DNA from 4 places in the Ruegeria sp. YTSC003 genome. Region 1 is predicted to be linked to each of the others. Evidence: riboswitches for the same ligand, from Rfam matches in the RefSeq annotation. Region 1 holds a riboswitch; each other region holds the start of a gene.
The links. A riboswitch is a leader RNA that binds a small molecule or an ion and turns the genes downstream of it on or off. The one in region 1 is predicted to bind cobalamin.

Region 1 (4,534 bases):
TGTCTCCCACCGGGCAAGACCCAAACCCCCAAGCATCCAAAAGATAACAGAATGCGCCGCACGGCTGTCGCCCGCGAAAATCAGATAATTGGTAATAGCTGAAAACAAAAACGAAACCGCAAGCCCCGCGAGGATCAGTTTTTCGGGCGCGCTTGTGCGCAGCCCATGAACCAAAGCCAGCACAATACCTGATGCGACAAGCCCTCCGAAAAACGCGGCCAGTGGCAGGGTCCAAAAGCCCAGCACATCTCCGGTTACTGTAATGACAAAGACAGCTCCCGCCGCAGCGCCAGAGGACAGGCCGAACAGAAACGGGTCCGCCAGATCGTTGCGTGTGGTGGTTTGCAGGACAACGCCGACGATGCCCAGCCCGGCACCGATCACGGCGGCAAACAGCGCGCGTGGTAAGCGCAGGTCAAACACGATGCGGTGGAGCGGGGACATTTCCCCTTCCACTATTCCCGTGCCCAACAAGACACCGGCCAGTGCGTCAGAGGCCGGAATGGATGTGGTTCCGTAGATAGTCGAGGTCAGCAAAAGGGCGGCCAGTACAGCCGCCCCCAGTAAGAGTGTCAGGCCAAGTCGGCCCATATCAGTTCAGACCCGGATGCATAGCCTTGGCCATTTTCGAGATTGCCTCGATATTGGCAGGTCCGGGTGTCAGTTCTTCGTAGCGCAGACCAATCCAGCGTTCGTTCTTGACTGCGTCCGTTTGAGACATCACAGGATGGTCCTGTAGGAACTTGAAGGTATCCGCGGCGCCATTTCCAGTTTGATAATCAAGTAAAACCAGGAATTCCGGGTTTGACGCGGCGACAGCCTCCCACGATGAACGTCCCCAGCTGGTGTCCATGTCATGGGTGACATTCTCGCCGCCAGCGGCAGCAATCATCGCGTCGGGAATGGCAAACTTACCAGCCGTAAACGGGGCATCGGCGGGGCCGTCCAGCAGGAAAACGCGGGGTTTGGGCAGGTCGGCTGTCTGCGTCTCAATCGCGGACAGTTCTTCTTTCCAACCGGAAACCAGCTCTTCTGCCTTGTCTTCAACGTGCATGACTTTGCCCAAGCGAAGGACGTCCGTGAACAGCAGGTCCATGCTGGCTTCGGGGCGATCCTTATCCAGATGTACGCAGCTTTCCGTCAGGATCATCGTTTTGATGCCAAACGGCGCAAGCGTGTCCGGGGTCACGTCACCGCCCGGCTTCATGCCATAGTACCAGCCCGCAAAGAAAAGGTCGGGTTCGACAGCGACCAGATTTTCAACTGTCGGGTACTTAGGCGCAAGTTCCGGGATGTCGCCGCGCAGGGTGTCAAACTCGGGGCTGGTTTTGTACCAGCCAGTGATGCCTGTCAGGCCAACGACCTTGTCCTGCAAACCCAGCGCAAAAGCCATGTCGGTCATGTTCATGTCGTGCACGACCAGCCGCTCGGGCTGAGTTTCAAACACCAGCGGCTCGCCGCAATTGTCGACGGTGATCTCGCGCGCTGTTGCGGCAGTTGCAATGCCGCTGATCAGTGCAGCGCACCAGAGAGTTTTGTTCATGTTATTTTTCCTAGTTTGAGGTAGTGGTTCTTCTGATATCCAGTGCCGGGATCATGCGGCCTTCATGCTGAAAGCTAAGAAAATCGACACCAAACGTTTCACGGACCCTTTCGGGTGTCAGCACTTCGTGCACTGGGCCGAAACCGGTCAGGCGCGTGGATTTCATCAAGGCGACATGGGTCGCGAATTCCGGGATCATGACCAGATCATGGACGATCATGACGACCGTAATGCCCAGCTCGGCCACCAGCGACAGCATGCGTCCCTTGGCGTCCGGGTCCAGATGGTTCGTCGGCTCATCCAGGAACAAAAGCGAAGGGTTTTGCGCCAGCGCCCTTGCGATATGAGCGCGCTGGCGTTCCCCGCCGGATAACACGGCCATCCGCTTGTCCGCGAGGGCGACGAGTCCGGTCAGCTTCAGGATGCGGTCCAATTCCAAGGCGTGCTCAGCCGCAGATCGATCGGCGCGGATCGGGATTTGCCCAAGGGCCACGTAGTCGCGCAGAAACAAACGCCCGTCCGGCGATTCCTGCTGACTGACCACGGCGATCATTCGGGCGCGGTCCATCGCCGAAAGCTGCCGAAGGCTGCGCCCCTTTACCAAAACGTCCCCCAGCACAATCTCTTCACCGCCGCACAAAAGATTCAGCAGCGTTGTCTTGCCCGCACCGTTTGGGCCGGCAATTGCCAGAGTGGCCCCTTCATTCAGTTCGAAATTGATGTTTTGCAGCAGTACGTCGCCGTTCAGGGCATAATACTCCAGCCCGCGCGCCTCAAGGAAAGCTCCGCAGGTCATGCGCTTGTCTCCACTTTTAGCCGCGGCAGGCGCGCCAGAGTCTTTTCAAGAAGGGCAGGCGGGCGCTGCGTTGCATTGGTCCACCCATCCGCGATGCGATGGTATTGATGTGCAAATTCGGCCAAAGCATCCACGTCCTCAGTCGATTGGATGTCACCGAAAAGGTACTGCGCTTTGTCTATTGCCTGAAACCCGACGGTTGTGGGTCGACCGCAACCGGCCATGCAGGAAACGCTGCGGATGCCAAAACTGGATGGAAGCTTGCCTGCAAGCGCAGCGCGCAATGAACCCGCCCGGTCAGAACCCTCGCAGGTCTCGCAAATCAGAAGGAAGTGATCAGTACTGATCGACATGGCCCACTCCGCTTGTTGCCAAGCGCGGACAGAAGGTGCCAATCATGTCATTACGTCTTAGACGTGTCATAAAGCCTCCTTCCAGGACGCCCCGCCCCGGGTTGGTTGAACATCGGATGGTAGGTCTCCTGACTTGCGGGTCGTGGCTTGGCCATCCTTCCCGACCCATTTGGGGTCAGTGGGTATTTGGCGTCGCTCACCGCTTACAGTTGCGGGGGCAGTCACGGACTTGGCGCTTGTTGGCAACCTCACCGTATTCCCTTTTCATCCCGTGGCGAACCATAGGGAACCATCGCGGTGATGCTTGCCCGAGTTCCGAATTTGGGTCAAGCGATAATCCGCGCCGCCCCACGCACAGAGGTCATTTGTCATTTGCCAATGATCTGACTACGCTGCGTTGCAGAAATGTAGCAACAAAGGTGGATATGTTCTGGTTCCGGGGGGCCGCACATCCAATGTTTGAAACAACGAACACGCATTCAAAAACAAAGCCGGACGAGATGAAAATTCAAGAAAACAGAACCTATTCTCAACTGAAGGTAGGCGACAAGGCGCAGGTCACCCGATTGTGCACCGTGGACGACTTGTACGCGTTTGCCTCCGCTTCGGGCGACCACAACCCGCTGAACCTAGCAGCCTATGACGGTGATGGAGATGGGCGCCCCGAGGCTGTCGCGCCCGCTTTGTGGCCTGCTGGTCTGGTGGCCGCAGTCATTGGGAACATCTTGCCGGGGGCCGGTACGCAAACACGTCGGGCGGATCTGAGTTTTCATGCTTCGGTTTTGGCGGGCGAAGAACTGACTGCCTTTGTGGCTGTTACAGAAAAGCGTGAAGACGGCGACCTGACCTGTTCCGCCGAAGTGCGCCGGGTCGGGGATAACGCATTGATCCTAAGCGGCACCGTACAGGTCACGCCACCGTCGCGGCATTTGACCTTCGACTCGGTCGAGGTACCGGGACTGATCGTTCAGCGTCACCGGCACTTCGACGCTTTGTTGGAAAAGGCACGTCCTCTGGACCCGATGGCCACAGCGATCGTCGCCCCGGAAGAGCCGAATTCGCTAGGCGGGGCATTGCTCGCGTTGGAAAACGGCATCATTACTCCGATTTTGGTGGGCGACCCGGACAAAATCACCGCCGCTGCCGCCCAGCTTGGGGCCGATTTGTCCGGAGTTGAAATCATTGAAGCGCGAGACCACGAAGTGGCCGCCCAACGCGCGGTCGGACTGGTCGTTGAAGGTAAGGCCCGGATGCTGATGAAAGGTCACTTGCACACAGATGTCCTTCTACGCGCCGTTCTTCGCCGCGAAAACGGCCTGAGGACCGGGCGACGCTTGTCGCATGTGTTCGTCATGGACGTGCCGGGCATGTCCCGGCCCATCATGGTTACTGATGCGGCGGTGAATATTGCACCGGATCTCGAAACCAAGGCCGATATTGTTCAGAACGCCATCCATCTTGCGCATTCTATTGGCATCGAGATGCCCAAGGTTGGCGTCTTGTCGGCGGTTGAGACCATCAACCCGCATTTACCGTCGTCTGTCGATGCGGCGCTGTTGTCGAAAATGGCCGAGCGTGGACAAATCACCGGCGGGCTGGTCGATGGCCCTCTGGCAATGGACAATGCGGTTGATCTGAACGCCGCGCGGACAAAAGGCATCACCTCACCGGTCGCGGGGGTCGCAGACATTCTGGTTGTTCCGAATATCGAAGCCGGCAACATGGTAGCCAAGCAGCTGACATATATCTCTCATGCCGAGGCTGCCGGCGTCGTGATAGGTGCTGCGGCACCGATTATCCTGACATCTCGGGCAGATGACGATGCTTCGCGGCTGGCGTCTT
Region 2 (4,534 bases), on a different contig from region 1:
GCTTTTCACTTCCTATCAGCACTGAAACGCAAGGTTGGGGTCGCGTTTTTGGTACCGCCAAAAACTTGTGACTTTCCGCCACATCACTAGCGTTCGCCTTCCTCTCACTTACATGTGCGGCATCAAAATGAGGCGGACACATGATAGACGACGACCCCCAACCCGCAGGGTATTATAACACGCATGACATATGGACCTTGGACCCCACGCCTGCGGACCAGTTGGTCTATGACGCCTTTGCCTCGGGCGTTGTCGATCTTTTGCAGGTGTTGGATGACAACAAGACGATGATGTCACGGGACGTTTACGCAAGATTTTTCGCCTCGCTATTGGATCTTTCCCGTACTTTGGGAGAATACGAAGACGGCTGGAAGCCGGACTAAGCGACGTTTTCCCAAAACCCAGTGTTCCAAAGCACCGTATGAGGCGGCGGCTCAAGCACCGCCTCGTGCCTGAAGACCAATTAGCTTGCGGTTGCGTTCCCAAGTGTATTCAGCAGAGTGTTCAGATTGTGCTGGAACATCGCAAGGTAGCTGGTGGCAGGGCTACCCCGTTCCGACAAGGCGTCCGAGAACAGCCGTCCACCAATCACGATGCCAGTTTCATCCGAGATCTGCTGAATCAAAGTGGGGCTTGTGATGTTTTCAACAAACAACGCGGCAGCACCATCCGCCTTCAGTTGATCAATCAGAACAGCAAGATCCTTGGCCGATGGCTCTGCCTCGGTGTCGATGCCAACCGGCGCAAGGAAAGTCAGGCCGTAGGCGTCTGCCAGATAGCCAAATGCGTCATGCGCGGTCACAACCGTGCGGCGATTGGCGGGCAGGCCTGCCAGCATGGTTTTTGTTTCTGCATCCAGCGCTTCAAGCTGCGTGATATAGGCCGCGGCATTGGCTGCGAATTCTTCGGCGTGCTCGGGCATCGCCTCTGTCATCACGTTGGCGACATTGGTCACGTAAATCATGCCGTTCGACAGCGAGTTCCAAGCGTGGGGGTCGATTTTGCCCTCGACTGTGACAGGCGTGATGCCGTCGGTGGCAACGTGCACGGTTGCGTCAGTGCCCGATTCAGCGATCAGGGTATCGGACCATGTTTCAAAGCCCAGACCGTTGACAAAGATGATATCCGCCTGGGCAACGGCCTTCGCATCTGCAACCGAAGGCTGATACACATGCGCATCCGCATCCGGGCCCACGATTGTCGTAACTGTGGCCAGATCGCCCACGACCTCTTCGACCATGTCGCCGAGGATCGAAAAGCTGGCGACGATCTTGACGTTGTCTTCTGCCGCAACGGTCGGCAATGCAGCCAAAGCAAACGACACAGAGGCGATGCCGGCATAGAGTGACTTCACAAGAGTCATTGTGCTCTCTCTTCTTGTTGAATTTGGGCAATGGGGATGTCTTTGGAAACAGACGGTTTGCGCATCCGTCTGCCAAAACCAAGGGGACCGAAAATGGCCGAGAACAGAAAGAACCCACCGGCAACCAAAACGATCGCCGGGCCGGACGGCGTGTCCGGGAACAAGTAGGACAGTGTCAGACCGATCCAGCAACTGGACAAGGCAAACAGAAAACCCAGGACCAGTTGCCCGGTGATCGTACTGGCCCAATAGCGCGCTGCGGTCGCAGGCAGGATCATCAGGCCAACGGCCATCAACGTTCCCAGTGTTTTAAACGCGGCCAGCAGGTTCAGAACCAACAACAGCATAAAACCCTGATCGACCAGCCACGGCCGGCGCGTCTGAGTTTCGAAGAAAACAGGATCACAGGTGCTGACAATCAGCGGACGAAGCAGAACGGCAAATGCCAACAAAGTTACTGTCGCCACCCCTCCGACAAGGACCATCGACGCGTCGTCGATCCCTAGGATTGATCCGAACAGGAAGCTTTTTAGTGGAACTGCGGACCCCGCTGCAGACAGGATAAAGATACCCACCGCCAATGCGATAAGATACAGCGAGGCAAGACTAGCATCGCTGCGCAGGATCGTCCGGCGTGCCAGAAAGGCGGTCAAAATGGCGACGCCAACACCCGCGATAAGCCCTCCGACCAACAGCGACATGACCGACAGGCCCGCCGTGACAAAGCCGATGACGATGCCTGGGGTAATCGCGTGGGCCATGGCCTCGCCAGCCAGCGACAGACGACGCAGAACAAGAAACGCCCCTACCGGTGCGACCGAGGCCGACAAGACCGTGGTTGCCACAAAAGCGCGACGCATGAAGGCAAAGCTCCACATTTCGACGATCAGGTCATACATTGGCGTGCTCCGCTGTTGGATGGGTGCCACGGAACATCCAGGACGCCTGACTTTCCGAGAGGTATCCTTGCGCAACCAGCCGGTCTGGTGTCAGAACGTCATTTACCGGTCCATGGGTCGCCTCTTGCCCGCCCAACAGCAGCGCATGGCTGCAATAGTCCAGTACCGAGGAAAGATCGTGCACCACCAAAACCACCGCGCGCCCCTCATCGCGCCATCGGCGTATAATCGACAGCAGATGCGCCTCAGTACTTTGGTCGACGGCGGCAAACGGTTCATCCAGCAGGATCAGCGGCGCGTCCTGCATGATAACTCGCGCGAACAGCGCGCGCTGCAGTTGCCCGCCCGATAGCATATGCAGAGGCCGGTCAGCGATATCCAGTACCCCGGCCTCATCCAGCGCGGCGGCCATCCGGTCACGCGCCGCGGCGTCCAGCCCGGTACGATAACCAAAGCCGCGCCAGGCCCCCATCGCGGCAAGATCCCTCACACGGATGGGAAATCGGCGGTCGAATTCGGTCATCTGCGCCAGGTACCCGATGTCACCAGGACGGCCCTGCGGCCAAGTCAAATTGCCCGAAAGAGGATCCATCAAGCCCAGCAGCATCTTTACAAAAGTGCTCTTGCCCGACCCGTTCGCACCAAGAACGGCAAGGGTCGTTCCAGCCGCGATATCCATGGAGAGGCGGTGAAACAATGTAAGGTCGCGGTAGCCCAACGTCAGATCGCGGATTTGTAAAACGGCCGTCATCAAATCACCGCGTAAATCGCGAGCCACAAGAGCGCCGACAGCGCCAGAGCCCCCGCCACCAGCACCGGAACGCTGAATTCTGTCAGACACTTACCCCTTTGGGTGTCAGCTTTTTGCAATGACAACGGCAACGCCTCCTGTGTTTGGACAGGGGCAAAGCGAGCGCAAGGTCGTGCACGGTACGGACCGCTTGAAACATTGTCATCTCCCTCTGGGACACCCCGCCCAGGTTCATAAATTTCGGATGGCAGGTCTCCTGACTTGCGGGTCAAAGCTATCCCGATCCTTCCCAGGCTATTGCCCAGTGGACGATCTCGGGTCGCTCGCCGCCTACAGTTGCGGGGGCAGTCACGGAATTGGTCTTTTCACAGAACCGCACCGTATTCCCTTTTATCCCTGACCGCAGAATACAGTCGGGAACCATCACGTGGACCAAATACGAATTGATTTGATTCGACAAGAGCGCGAACCAATCGGTGATGGCAATTTGTACCAGGCTCCAATCAGCCAAAAAAATTCTACGATAAGGGTGCTAGCAATGGCAGTGACTTCGCGGGGCTCACTCAGAAGTTTTCAGCCTGGGTCTTGCAACGACCGGAACGCATAAACCTGCCAATACTTTGTTCGATTGGCTGCGGCGGCTCAAAGTTCCTCGACACACTCTTGACGACAGATACGCTTCGAAAGCTCACAGGCCCGAGCACAAAATACAAGAGTGGGTTTTGATTAAATGCTGTAACGGAAAGAAATTGATGGCCTTCGCAGCATTGCAGTTTTACCAGTGGTTCTTTTTCATTCCGGCATAAGCCTGTTCAGTGGAGGTTTTTTAGGCGTAGACGTTTTCTTCGTTATCAGCGGATATCTAATAACCTCTATTATCCTTGATGATCTTGGAAAAAATAGCTTCTTTCTTTTGAAGTTCTACGAGCGTCGGGCCCGACGGATCTTGCCTGCCCTGAGTGTCGTCGTACTGGTGTGTATTCCTATCGCTTGGTTTACCATGCTGCCCGATCCACTGGAAAACTTCGGCCAGAGTGTCGTGGCCACGATGTTCTCTCTGAATAATGTTCTTCTCACGCTAACAAGTGGATACTGGGACCTCGCGTCCGAGTTCAAACCTCTGGTTCACACATGGAGCCTGGCAGTTGAAGAACAGTTTTACATAGTTTTTCCGCTTTTGCTTATGGCCCTGTACCCGGTACTTAAACACAGAACGGATCTGCTGGTTTGGGCTATCATCGGGTCCAGTTTCCTGGCGAGCGTACTGTTGGTTCAAACCCACCCGGAGAGCACATTTTATCTTCTGCATACACGCGCCTGGGAACTCGGATTCGGTGCATTGGGGGCATGTTGGGAAAATAAGCGCAAGGTTAGAGCGAGCAACAGTCTTTCGCTACTTGGCCTTATAGCGGTGATTGCAGCATGGTGATCTTTGACGGGACCATGCAACACCCGTCATACCTGACAGCCGTTCCGGTCGTCGGGTCTTTGCTCGTTCTCCTCTATGCAAAGGAAGGCACT
Region 3 (4,534 bases), on a different contig from region 1:
GAAAGTCACCAGAATACGCTTCGCGCCGCTCGAGAATGCTGTTTCGACCGGGACTACGCCACGATCCGGGCACCACGCGCCGCACTCTGGCAAGGTCTTAGCGCCCATCACCGGCCCGGCATAAAGCCCCGCCGCAAGCGCCATTTGAGCCAAGGCCGCTTGCGCCGCGACTTCGCCACCGGTGTCACACAGATGCGCAAGCCGCCGCAGGGTTGAGACGGGCAGGGTGGAGTAATCATCCAGCCGCGTATCCTCACGCCCATCGGCAGGTAGGACGGCCAGTGCGATCCCCTTGGATTGCGCCAGCGCCAGAACTTGCTGCAAGCCATAGGACCAGTAAGGCACGCCGCCGATCAAACGGATCAGAATGCCCTTGGCGCCCTCGAGCGTTTGCTCGACATAAGTGTCGACGGACAACGGGTGTTTCAGTGCTGTCAGGTTGGCCAGCCGCATTGTCGGCATTCGCCCTTCGGCCCCGCCACCGCGATGCCAGCCCGCCGCGAAAGCACCAAGGTCACTGTCCGAAAAGGACAGCACCACCAGATCCGCCGGACTTTGGCCCAGATCGGTCGGGGTCTCGGTTTCCTCGAGCCCGTGGCTTTCGCGGAAGACGACGTGCATGGCTTACTCGGCGGCCTCGGTCACGCCCACGAGGATATCGCGGATCGTGGCCTCTTTGATGTCGTCGTGTTCGGCGATGACCACCAGACGCGAACGGCGCTCTTCACCGGGTTCCCACGGGCGGTCATACTGGTGACGTACGCGGGCACCAACGGCCTGCACCAGCAGACGCATGGGTTTGCCCTGAACGGCGGCATAGCCTTTGACGCGCAGGATGTTCAGCTCATTGGCCAGACGTTCGATATTGGCGACCAGTTGGGCCGGGTCGGTCTGTTCAGGTAACTCGACGATGATGCTTTCGAAATCGTCGTGTTCGTGGTCGTGATGGCCATCGTGATGCGACGGACGGGCATCCATGTCATCCTCGGCGGCCGCTTCCAGCCCCAGCACGACGCGCACGTCTACGGCACCTTCGGCGACTTCGACCACTGGCAGCGGACGCGGAGCTTCGGCGGCGATGACTTCTTTGGCTTTCGCCACACCTTCGGCGCCCGCCAGATCGGGTTTTGTCAGCAGGATGATGTCGGCGCACGAGATCTGATCCTCGAACACCTCTGACAGGGGCGTTTCGTGGTCGATCGAGTCGTCAGCCAGGCGCTGGGCGTCCACGGCTTCGACACTCGGAGCGAAGCGCCCGGCGGCGACGGCCTCGGCATCGGCCAGAGCGATCACACCGTCAACGGTGATCTTAGAACGGATATCCGGCCAGTCGAACGCCTTCAGCAGCGGCTTCGGCAGCGCCAGACCAGAGGTTTCAATCAGAATGTGATCGGGGCGCGGCTCCAGCGCCATCAGTGCCTCGATGGTCGGAATGAAGTCATCGGCTACGGTGCAGCAGATGCAGCCATTGGCCAGTTCCATGATGTTTTCCGCCGGGCAATCCGGAATGGCGCAGGATTTCAGGATATCGCCATCGACGCCAACATCGCCAAATTCATTGACGACCACAGCCAGACGCTTGCCCTGCGGGTTCTGCATCAGGTGCTTGACCAGCGTGGTCTTGCCCGAGCCCAGAAAGCCGGTGATCACGGTGACGGGAAGTTTTTCAAGATTGCTCATTTCAGGGCTCCAATCGGGGGAATGCGGGCCGCACAGTTTTTGCGGAAATGTTCGGGGCGCTCACGCCATTTCACCAGACCGTCTTCAGCGGCCAGATATTTGGTGACGCCTTCGACGATGGTCTCGACATGGTCGGCCTCGTCGAGGTTTTCATAGACGAAGGTCCATCGGGACGGGCCACCACGCAAAACGATCGAACATCCCTGATCACAGTTCGACAGGCATTCCACCGGCTTCAGGTCCACGCCGTCAGGCAAACCCGCCTGTTCAAGCGCTGTGTGCAGCAAAGTGCCGGGTCGCTGAGCGTCATCTTCGATGGGCAACCCACGGCGGCATGTCGTGCAGACCAGCAATTCGACTGGTGCGGTCTCGGTCACGTCTCTCATCCCCCTAATCCTTTGTACGGGGGACGGGGTTTCATGCGGGCCACGTGTGCGACATGGACCCGACACCGGAACACCCCGCCCGGTTTCAACTTCGGGTGCTGGCAGGTCTCCCGGCTTGCGGATGTCAGAGCGTTTGCCCTGTCGGATGTCCCGCCTTCCCGGCCTATTGGGCCAGTGGCTTTGGGCACCCTCTCCGGTCACGGTCGCGGGGGCGGCTGTGCTTGGCGATGACATCGCTGGCACATTCCCTTTTCATCCATCCGAGGATGGACACCAACGCATGCGACATGCGGCACGGGCAGGGGGCTTGTCAAGCACGACTGAGGATTGAAAACCGGTTAAGTCAGAAAAGCGACCAGCCGAAGTCAGTCAGCGGCATCCGATGCGATCCGATCACGAAGCCAGGAGCAAAACAGCCCCGCAGCCGCGGATGATTGAGCGCTTCCGGGCTTGGCAATCAGGTAGTGCGGTTGTGCAAACGGAATCGCTGGACCGGCAATCGCAACAGGCGCGCCTTGGGCAATCGCGTTCTGTGCGAACCTTTGGGCAATATTAAGGAAGCGGGCAAAGGCGCGACAAAGACAAAGCACATCCCTCTACCACTGTCGCATTGTGCGTCGCGCCGTTTGTTCGCGGGAAAAGATTTGGCACGTGTGGCATTACTTTCAAACCGCTTCGACATTTAACCCCGGACATCAACGGCGACGGTTATGCTGTTCCAGAAGCCAGTAGGAACATGATACCCAAGTGTATACGCCCGAATTTGCGAAAGCAGCGCAGAAAGCTAAGTGTTTGAAAAAGAAGTGGAGGCGAGTACCAATTTCGAACTTGCGTAAAGGAATTAAATTTCTTGATAAATAACAATTGTTTAGTGAGATTTTATCGGTACGTGGGCTTGCGAATGTTGCGGGATTGTTGGTTGAAATTGTTCATTGGCTTAACGCCATCAAGGATGATGCTCGATTTTTGGTTCAAGTGGATTTTGGTGCAATGATCACAGCAACGCTGATTGCTTTCAGGCGCGTCGCAGCCTGAATGCGCCGTCACTCGACCTTCCGCCCGTCAAGATATGAGCCGGTGTTCGGATACCTTGAACGCTGCTTCAATAGCTGCACGATTTCGTCGGCAACAACTGCCATTTTGTCATTTGAAAGATTCTGATGCCGGTTTGCCAGAGTAGTCAGTAGTATACGTAATTCTTCATCCGGAATGGAGCTGTCTAGAGCCACCGACATAATGCTGGGGCTTACAACGCGTGCTAAAACAGTTGAGCGCCGTTAGACAATTGCTCCCGGATCGAACGTCGCGTTCTGGAGGTGTCAAAACCTGGTTCGTTCGTGAAGGTAAGTGTCGTGAGCGAACTTTTCCTCCGGTAGTCGTTTCTCTGCGATCTTCCGATGGAACCTTACAAGTCTAGCAACGTCTTTGACTACAGTGGTGGTCGTTTTCAGTACATCCAGCTTTTTGTCCGAACGGATGTATTCTCGAGCGTCCGCTTTGCACTTGAAACCTGCGAAAAGCAAAGCGTTTGAATCGAGTAGCAGTCGCACCGTGCGACTTTCCCCCATCGAAATGGTTATGCCAGGCTCCACCAAATGATGATGTAGAATAAAGTTCCTTAGACCCATGGCAAAACTATGCGCGCCGGAGTTCTTCCCGATTACCCTTCCAATTCCCCGGGTGTAAGATTCACTGTTTTCCAGCTTGGAGTATTTTCGGATACGTCTGCAAACATCTACGTATGAAGCATAAAGCGCAGAGAATGTTAAAAGATTGGATGTTGCCTTAGATTGTTCTCGAGCATACGCAGAGTTATCTGAGCGCTTGAACTCAAGAACGGTGTCCATCCCTGCCGTAGCCGCATTCAAACCAAGGCTTGCTTCCAGCATTGCGGCATGCACCCTTTCTAAGTTCTCCAGTGCGGTATGAACTTTATGGTAAGGGGAAAAGCGCAATGCGTAATTCCACGATTCCTCTTGCAGCTTTGAAGTGTATGCGGCGAAACCCTCTGGATGATCCGTGCTGCTTTCTGAAGTATATGATGCGACCGTCAGCGCTCGGTTTAACTCGGCGAACTGACCGTCTCCAAAGTCCCATCTCAGTAGGTCGACTTGAGAGAAACACTTCGCTAATTGAAACTCCTGTGTGGTAACACCCTTTGAGACGGATGCAAAAAGATCGTGTGGTTTAAAGCGATGCTTGGCAATGAAACTCGCAAAATCTTCTTTGGGCATTCGAAACCTAGCTAGTTTTGTTGATATCGCATCGAAGACTTTCCGACATGAACTATAAAATTGACTACTAGGGTGCCGCTCTCGGGCGTCTTCTGGTTCCAGCTTCAACCTATGCGGTTACTATCTAGGTATGATGAAGCTTGCAAATCTGTTCCGAAGACAACAACCCCAACCCAAAAACCCACTTTTGAGTTTTTTCGCACCGGCCAATAGAACACGGCGCGAATAAACCCA
Region 4 (4,534 bases), on a different contig from region 1:
GCCGAACACCGCTTTGTCGTTGCACTGAACAATTACCGCGCCAGCGGCGGTGGACATTTTCCGTTCATACAAGACGCCGAAGTCATCAACGTTCCAGCCTTGCCGATCCAACACGCGTTGAAGGGCTACCTGACCGGTGCAATGCCCACAGAATCGCTGGAACAAGGTCCCTGCCCATTCCGTTTTGCGCCCATGCCAGGGTCCACTGTCCTGTTGAAGACCGGTCCAAAGGCACAGCGTCATCTCGCGGACATCGCAGAGTTCAGCCCAAAGCTGGCTGGCACGGATGCCGAGGGGTTTTTGCACATACAACTGTCACTGTGACGGGTTGTCATCTCTGCGTGTCTTCCCTATATCAAAATTCGAGAGGTTGGCGCGGGCGAGCGCCTCGCCAACCTGGTCAGGTCCGGAAGGAAGCAGCCACAACGAGCCCCGCTTGGGTCGATGTCCAACCTCTCACTTACTTGAACCGCTAGCCGCAGGAGGGCTTTTATGATTGTAGCAAAAACCCTTCAGGCAAAGCGTTTCTGAGGCCGACCCTCACACCTGCCTGAACACATTACCGCTGGATGCGCGACCGCCATCCAGACGGATTGCTGTACCTGAACACAGGCAGAACAATGTCTTTTACACTTTCGGACCTGGGATGGTCCTCACACTTTGCCGCCCAACATGCGGCCAATCCTTCGTGCGTTCCCTTTCGCATCACAGCCGTTCACCGTGATCGTCTGATCGGTGCAAACATCAACGGTGAAACACCTCTGCTCACCCTGGCCCAGCCGACGGGCGACTTCGCCGTCGGCGACTGGGTATTGGCGGATGATCATAACCGCGTTCAACAGCTGCTGGAACGCCGCAGCCTTTTGAAACGCCGCGCCGCCGGAACCGGGGCCCAGGCTCAGTTGATTGCTGCTAATGTGGATGTGCTGTTCATCGTCAGTTCCTGCAATGCTGACTTCAATCTGGCCCGACTGGAACGGTATTTGGCTTTGGCACACCAGGCCGGGTGCTATCCGGTGATCGTTCTAACCAAGGCCGATACCTGCGCCGATCCTGATAATTTCTCCAAAGCAGCCGAGTCGCTGGCTCCGTTTTTGACCGTGCTGGCTATCAATGCTTTGGATGCCCTGGACGTGCAGCAAGTTCTGTCCTGGTGCTCCACCGGGCAGACTGCCGCAATGGTCGGCTCATCCGGTGTCGGCAAGACAACATTGGTCAACGCCATGACGGGCCTGGATGAGGCAACGTCCGGCGTTCGCGCGGACGACGCGCGCGGGCGGCACACGACAACTGCCCGCGCGTTGCATCCGATGCAGAACGGCGGATGGCTGGTCGATACACCCGGCATGCGGGCTTTGCGGTTGCTGGATGCGCAGGATGGCGTCGATGAGGTCTTTTCTGACATTCTGGAATTGGCTCAGACCTGCCGCTTTTCCGATTGTCAGCATCAGGCCGAGCCGGGCTGCGCCGTGCAGGATGCGATTGCAAACGGATCACTGGACACCGAGCGGTTGGAGCGCTGGCGAAAGCTGCGGCGCGAAGATGAAAGGAACTCGGAAACCGTTGCGCAGTCTCGTGCGCGCGACAAGGCCTTTGGTAAGATGGTACGATCGGTGATGCAGGACAAGAAATCCCGCAAAAAGCTGTAAGTACCGGCTCAGGCGATTAACCGGGGCCATATGGCCGCATTTCGGCGCGCAAATGCGCCGATGTGACCGACCTCGGCCAATCCAAAGTCTTTCGGCGACAACTGATGCCGGCGGGCTTTGGGACCGTAAAGATCGGCCAGGCGCCAAACCGCGTTCGGGGGCACCACCTGATCATCGTCCATTGTGAACAGATCGACGGGTGTTTCCGACGCAGCCCAACGGGCGTCTGGAAGGCTTTTGCCGATATCCGGCACATAGCTCAGCGCAGCGGTGCACCATTTGCGCCACTGCCAGTAGACACGTGCCGGAAGGTCCGAGCCGAACCCAAGTGCCTTGCCCGGCAGGTATCCCAATGCCTTAACCAGCAATGGCGGGTGGGCATACCAGAACATTGTCGCCAGTGCGCGATACGGCCAGGGGTGGTCGGATACCGTCACCAAACCTGAACAGACACAGATCATCCGGTCGATCTGCTCAATATCGGGCTGAATTGGCCCCAGCATTCCACCCACCGAATGGCCAATGCTCCACTGCTGGGCGGCGGGAAATCTGCGCCGCATTTCGGCGCGAGCAGCGGGCATGTCGATCAACGCCCAGTCAGCCATCGTGGCCTGCGAATCGCGCAGGCGCCCGTGTAGAGAGTGGCCAAAATCGCGATAGTCATAGGTCAGACAGGCCATACCCTGTTCTTCCACCAACCACCGCGCAAAATGCTGGTAATAGTCGCGCGGTACGCCTGTGGCTGCATGGACTACAACCGCCACATCAGGTGCCGAGGCAGGCATATACAGCCGTGCCGACAGTTCGGCCTCTCCGGCAGAAAACGTGAAATCTTCGGTCAAAACGACCGGAGTGTTGTCCAACATGGTGCCCTCGCAAGCATCTGAACTATTCGGTTCACATATGGCATATCGGCGCTTTTGCGCGACTAGAGTCAACAGATTTTCAAAGTGACCAAGCGTCCACTTGAACGATGGAAAACAGCCCGCTTGACTCAAGCCACCTACAACCGCTAGCGATGAGGTGATGGTTCTCGTCCTTATATTGGGGCGGGATGAAAAGGGAACTCGGTGCGGTCCAGCCCGGCAATGCCGGAACAGACCAAGGCCGCGACTGCCCCCGCAACTGTAAGCGGTAAGCAATGCCGAAATACCACTGGCCGAAAGGCTGGGAAGGTCGGCAAAGCAATGACCCGCAAGTCAGGAGACCTGCCATCAAAGTAAAAACCGAAACTCGGGCGGGGTGTCCGGGCAGGTCTTCAGTACGCTGAGTTCCCTGTTCCACGTCCCCCGCTCACCGCGCGGAGGGCGCATTATGATCTGGAAGACAACGACCCACGAATTCACCGCCACCCTGTGCCAGAAAACGGGGAAAACATGCCCCGCATTGGCCCAAATGGCTCGGGCATTGGCCGAGGCGATGGCAACAGCACAACCAATGACGACCAGCGAATTTGAGGTGGACGGCTCCAGCGAACTGACCCATTGCGATGAGGGTTGCACCGCACGGTTTCGCGCCAGCCCGGCCCGGATCAGGGTCTATTGCGGGGCAAACACGGGCGACTCGGCCGACACGTTGGACGAATACGCCGATATGATGTTCAACCCTGACTTTTCCACTCTGCCTGCTGGTGTTTTGGCGGCCTTGCCTTGCGCCATGCTTCAGGCATCGGCCCTTGCACCGCGTCCATCGCATCAGGTTGTTCAACAAGCCACGGCCTGATCCTAGTTCACCGATCGCTCTGGGCCGGTTTCATGGCCCAAGCCATCTGCTCATCCGTTTCCACCGCGCATGGTCGGGCCAAGCGCAGCCGGTTTAGCGCGTGGTTTGGATCTTCACCGCTTTCCACCATGAGCCTCAGCGCGACCATCCCCGACCGCCCACAACCGCCCCGGCAATGCACCAGCACGCGTCCACCGCCGGACAGCACCTGCCGGGCGGCTGCGCTGGCGTCGGGCCAAAGAGTTTCGATTGGCAGGGGCGGCGTGCCAAAATCCTCGACCGGAAGATGCACCCAGGTCGCGGACCTGCTTTGAACGTCTCGACCAAAACCGCCTGCGCCGACCTGCCGCATCTCGGCCTCGGTGGTCATTGAAATCACCAGATCGGGGTTCCAGTCCTGTATCACCCTCAGATCATCCACATACCCACTGCCGCCGCTAGGCAAGGGGGACAGCGCCAAGGTGCCTGTGCCAACAGGCAGCGCGTAGATTGCAAATTTTGCCAAAGCTTATGCTCCTACTGCCACCGGCCCACCAGATTTTGACAGCCTATTTATCCCGCTTACAGACGCTGTCCAAACCGAAATTCCACAAAGCATGCTGTGGACGCGGGCGGCCCGGGTCTCTACGCTGCATTTCTGACACGAATCTGACAGAGCAGACATGACCGAAACGCCCAGCCCCGCCTATCAGGTTCTTGCCCGCAAGTACCGCCCTGAAACCTTTGCAGATCTGGTTGGACAGGACGCAATGGTGCGCACGCTGAAAAATGCGTTCGAAGCGGATCGGATCGCGCAGGCCTTTATCATGACCGGTATTCGCGGCACCGGCAAAACCACCACTGCCCGGATTATCGCCAAAGGTATGAACTGCATCGGTCCCGATGGTGAAGGCAAGCCAACGACCGAACCTTGTGGTCAGTGCGAGCATTGCGTTGCCATCATGGAAGGCCGGCATGTCGACGTGATGGAGATGGACGCCGCCAGCCGCACCGGCGTGAACGATATCCGCGAGATCATCGACAGCGTTCGCTATCGTGCCGCCAGTGCGCGTTATAAGATTTACATCATCGACGAAGTTCACATGCTGTCGACCAGCGCTTTCAATGCGCTGCTCAAAACGCTTGAGGAACCGCCCGAACATGTAAAGTTCATCTTTGCGACG

Region 2: linked by a shared signal. The riboswitch ahead of AC2FFH_RS22885 (metal ABC transporter ATP-binding protein) and the one ahead of AC2FFH_RS09980 (DUF1636 family protein) in region 1 are both predicted to bind cobalamin.
Region 3: linked by a shared signal. The riboswitch ahead of AC2FFH_RS16135 (DUF1636 family protein) and the one ahead of AC2FFH_RS09980 (DUF1636 family protein) in region 1 are both predicted to bind cobalamin.
Region 4: linked by a shared signal. The riboswitch ahead of AC2FFH_RS14350 (hypothetical protein) and the one ahead of AC2FFH_RS09980 (DUF1636 family protein) in region 1 are both predicted to bind cobalamin.

The regions. Positions count from the first base shown of each region.
Region 1 covers NZ_JBXWMK010000004.1:153,028-157,561, forward strand. Annotated here, with positions in the region: gene AC2FFH_RS09965 (FecCD family ABC transporter permease) at 1-591, opposite strand, end outside; gene AC2FFH_RS09970 (ABC transporter substrate-binding protein) at 593-1,543, opposite strand; gene AC2FFH_RS09975 (ABC transporter ATP-binding protein) at 1,554-2,339, opposite strand; gene AC2FFH_RS09980 (DUF1636 family protein) at 2,336-2,692, opposite strand; cobalamin riboswitch at 2,794-2,999, opposite strand; gene AC2FFH_RS09985 (bifunctional enoyl-CoA hydratase/phosphate acetyltransferase) at 3,193-4,534, shown strand, end outside.
Region 2 covers NZ_JBXWMK010000028.1:9,456-13,989, forward strand. Annotated here, with positions in the region: gene AC2FFH_RS22870 (hypothetical protein) at 141-383, shown strand; gene AC2FFH_RS22875 (metal ABC transporter solute-binding protein, Zn/Mn family) at 464-1,363, opposite strand; gene AC2FFH_RS22880 (metal ABC transporter permease) at 1,360-2,262, opposite strand; gene AC2FFH_RS22885 (metal ABC transporter ATP-binding protein) at 2,255-3,103, opposite strand; cobalamin riboswitch at 3,243-3,453, opposite strand; gene AC2FFH_RS22890 (acyltransferase family protein) at 3,762-4,442, shown strand.
Region 3 covers NZ_JBXWMK010000008.1:196,810-201,343, forward strand. Annotated here, with positions in the region: gene cobN (cobaltochelatase subunit CobN) at 1-621, opposite strand, end outside; gene cobW (cobalamin biosynthesis protein CobW) at 625-1,680, opposite strand; gene AC2FFH_RS16135 (DUF1636 family protein) at 1,677-2,066, opposite strand; cobalamin riboswitch at 2,150-2,359, opposite strand; gene AC2FFH_RS16140 (hypothetical protein) at 2,931-3,101, shown strand; gene AC2FFH_RS16145 (hypothetical protein) at 3,386-4,300, opposite strand.
Region 4 covers NZ_JBXWMK010000007.1:113,849-118,382, forward strand. Annotated here, with positions in the region: gene AC2FFH_RS14330 (bifunctional 2',3'-cyclic-nucleotide 2'-phosphodiesterase/3'-nucleotidase) at 1-324, shown strand, start outside; RNA gene ffs (signal recognition particle sRNA small type) at 364-462, shown strand; gene rsgA (ribosome small subunit-dependent GTPase A) at 621-1,649, shown strand; gene AC2FFH_RS14345 (alpha/beta hydrolase family protein) at 1,658-2,515, opposite strand; cobalamin riboswitch at 2,660-2,879, shown strand; gene AC2FFH_RS14350 (hypothetical protein) at 2,964-3,371, shown strand; gene AC2FFH_RS14355 (protein-tyrosine phosphatase family protein) at 3,379-3,876, opposite strand; gene AC2FFH_RS14360 (DNA polymerase III subunit gamma/tau) at 4,034-4,534, shown strand, end outside.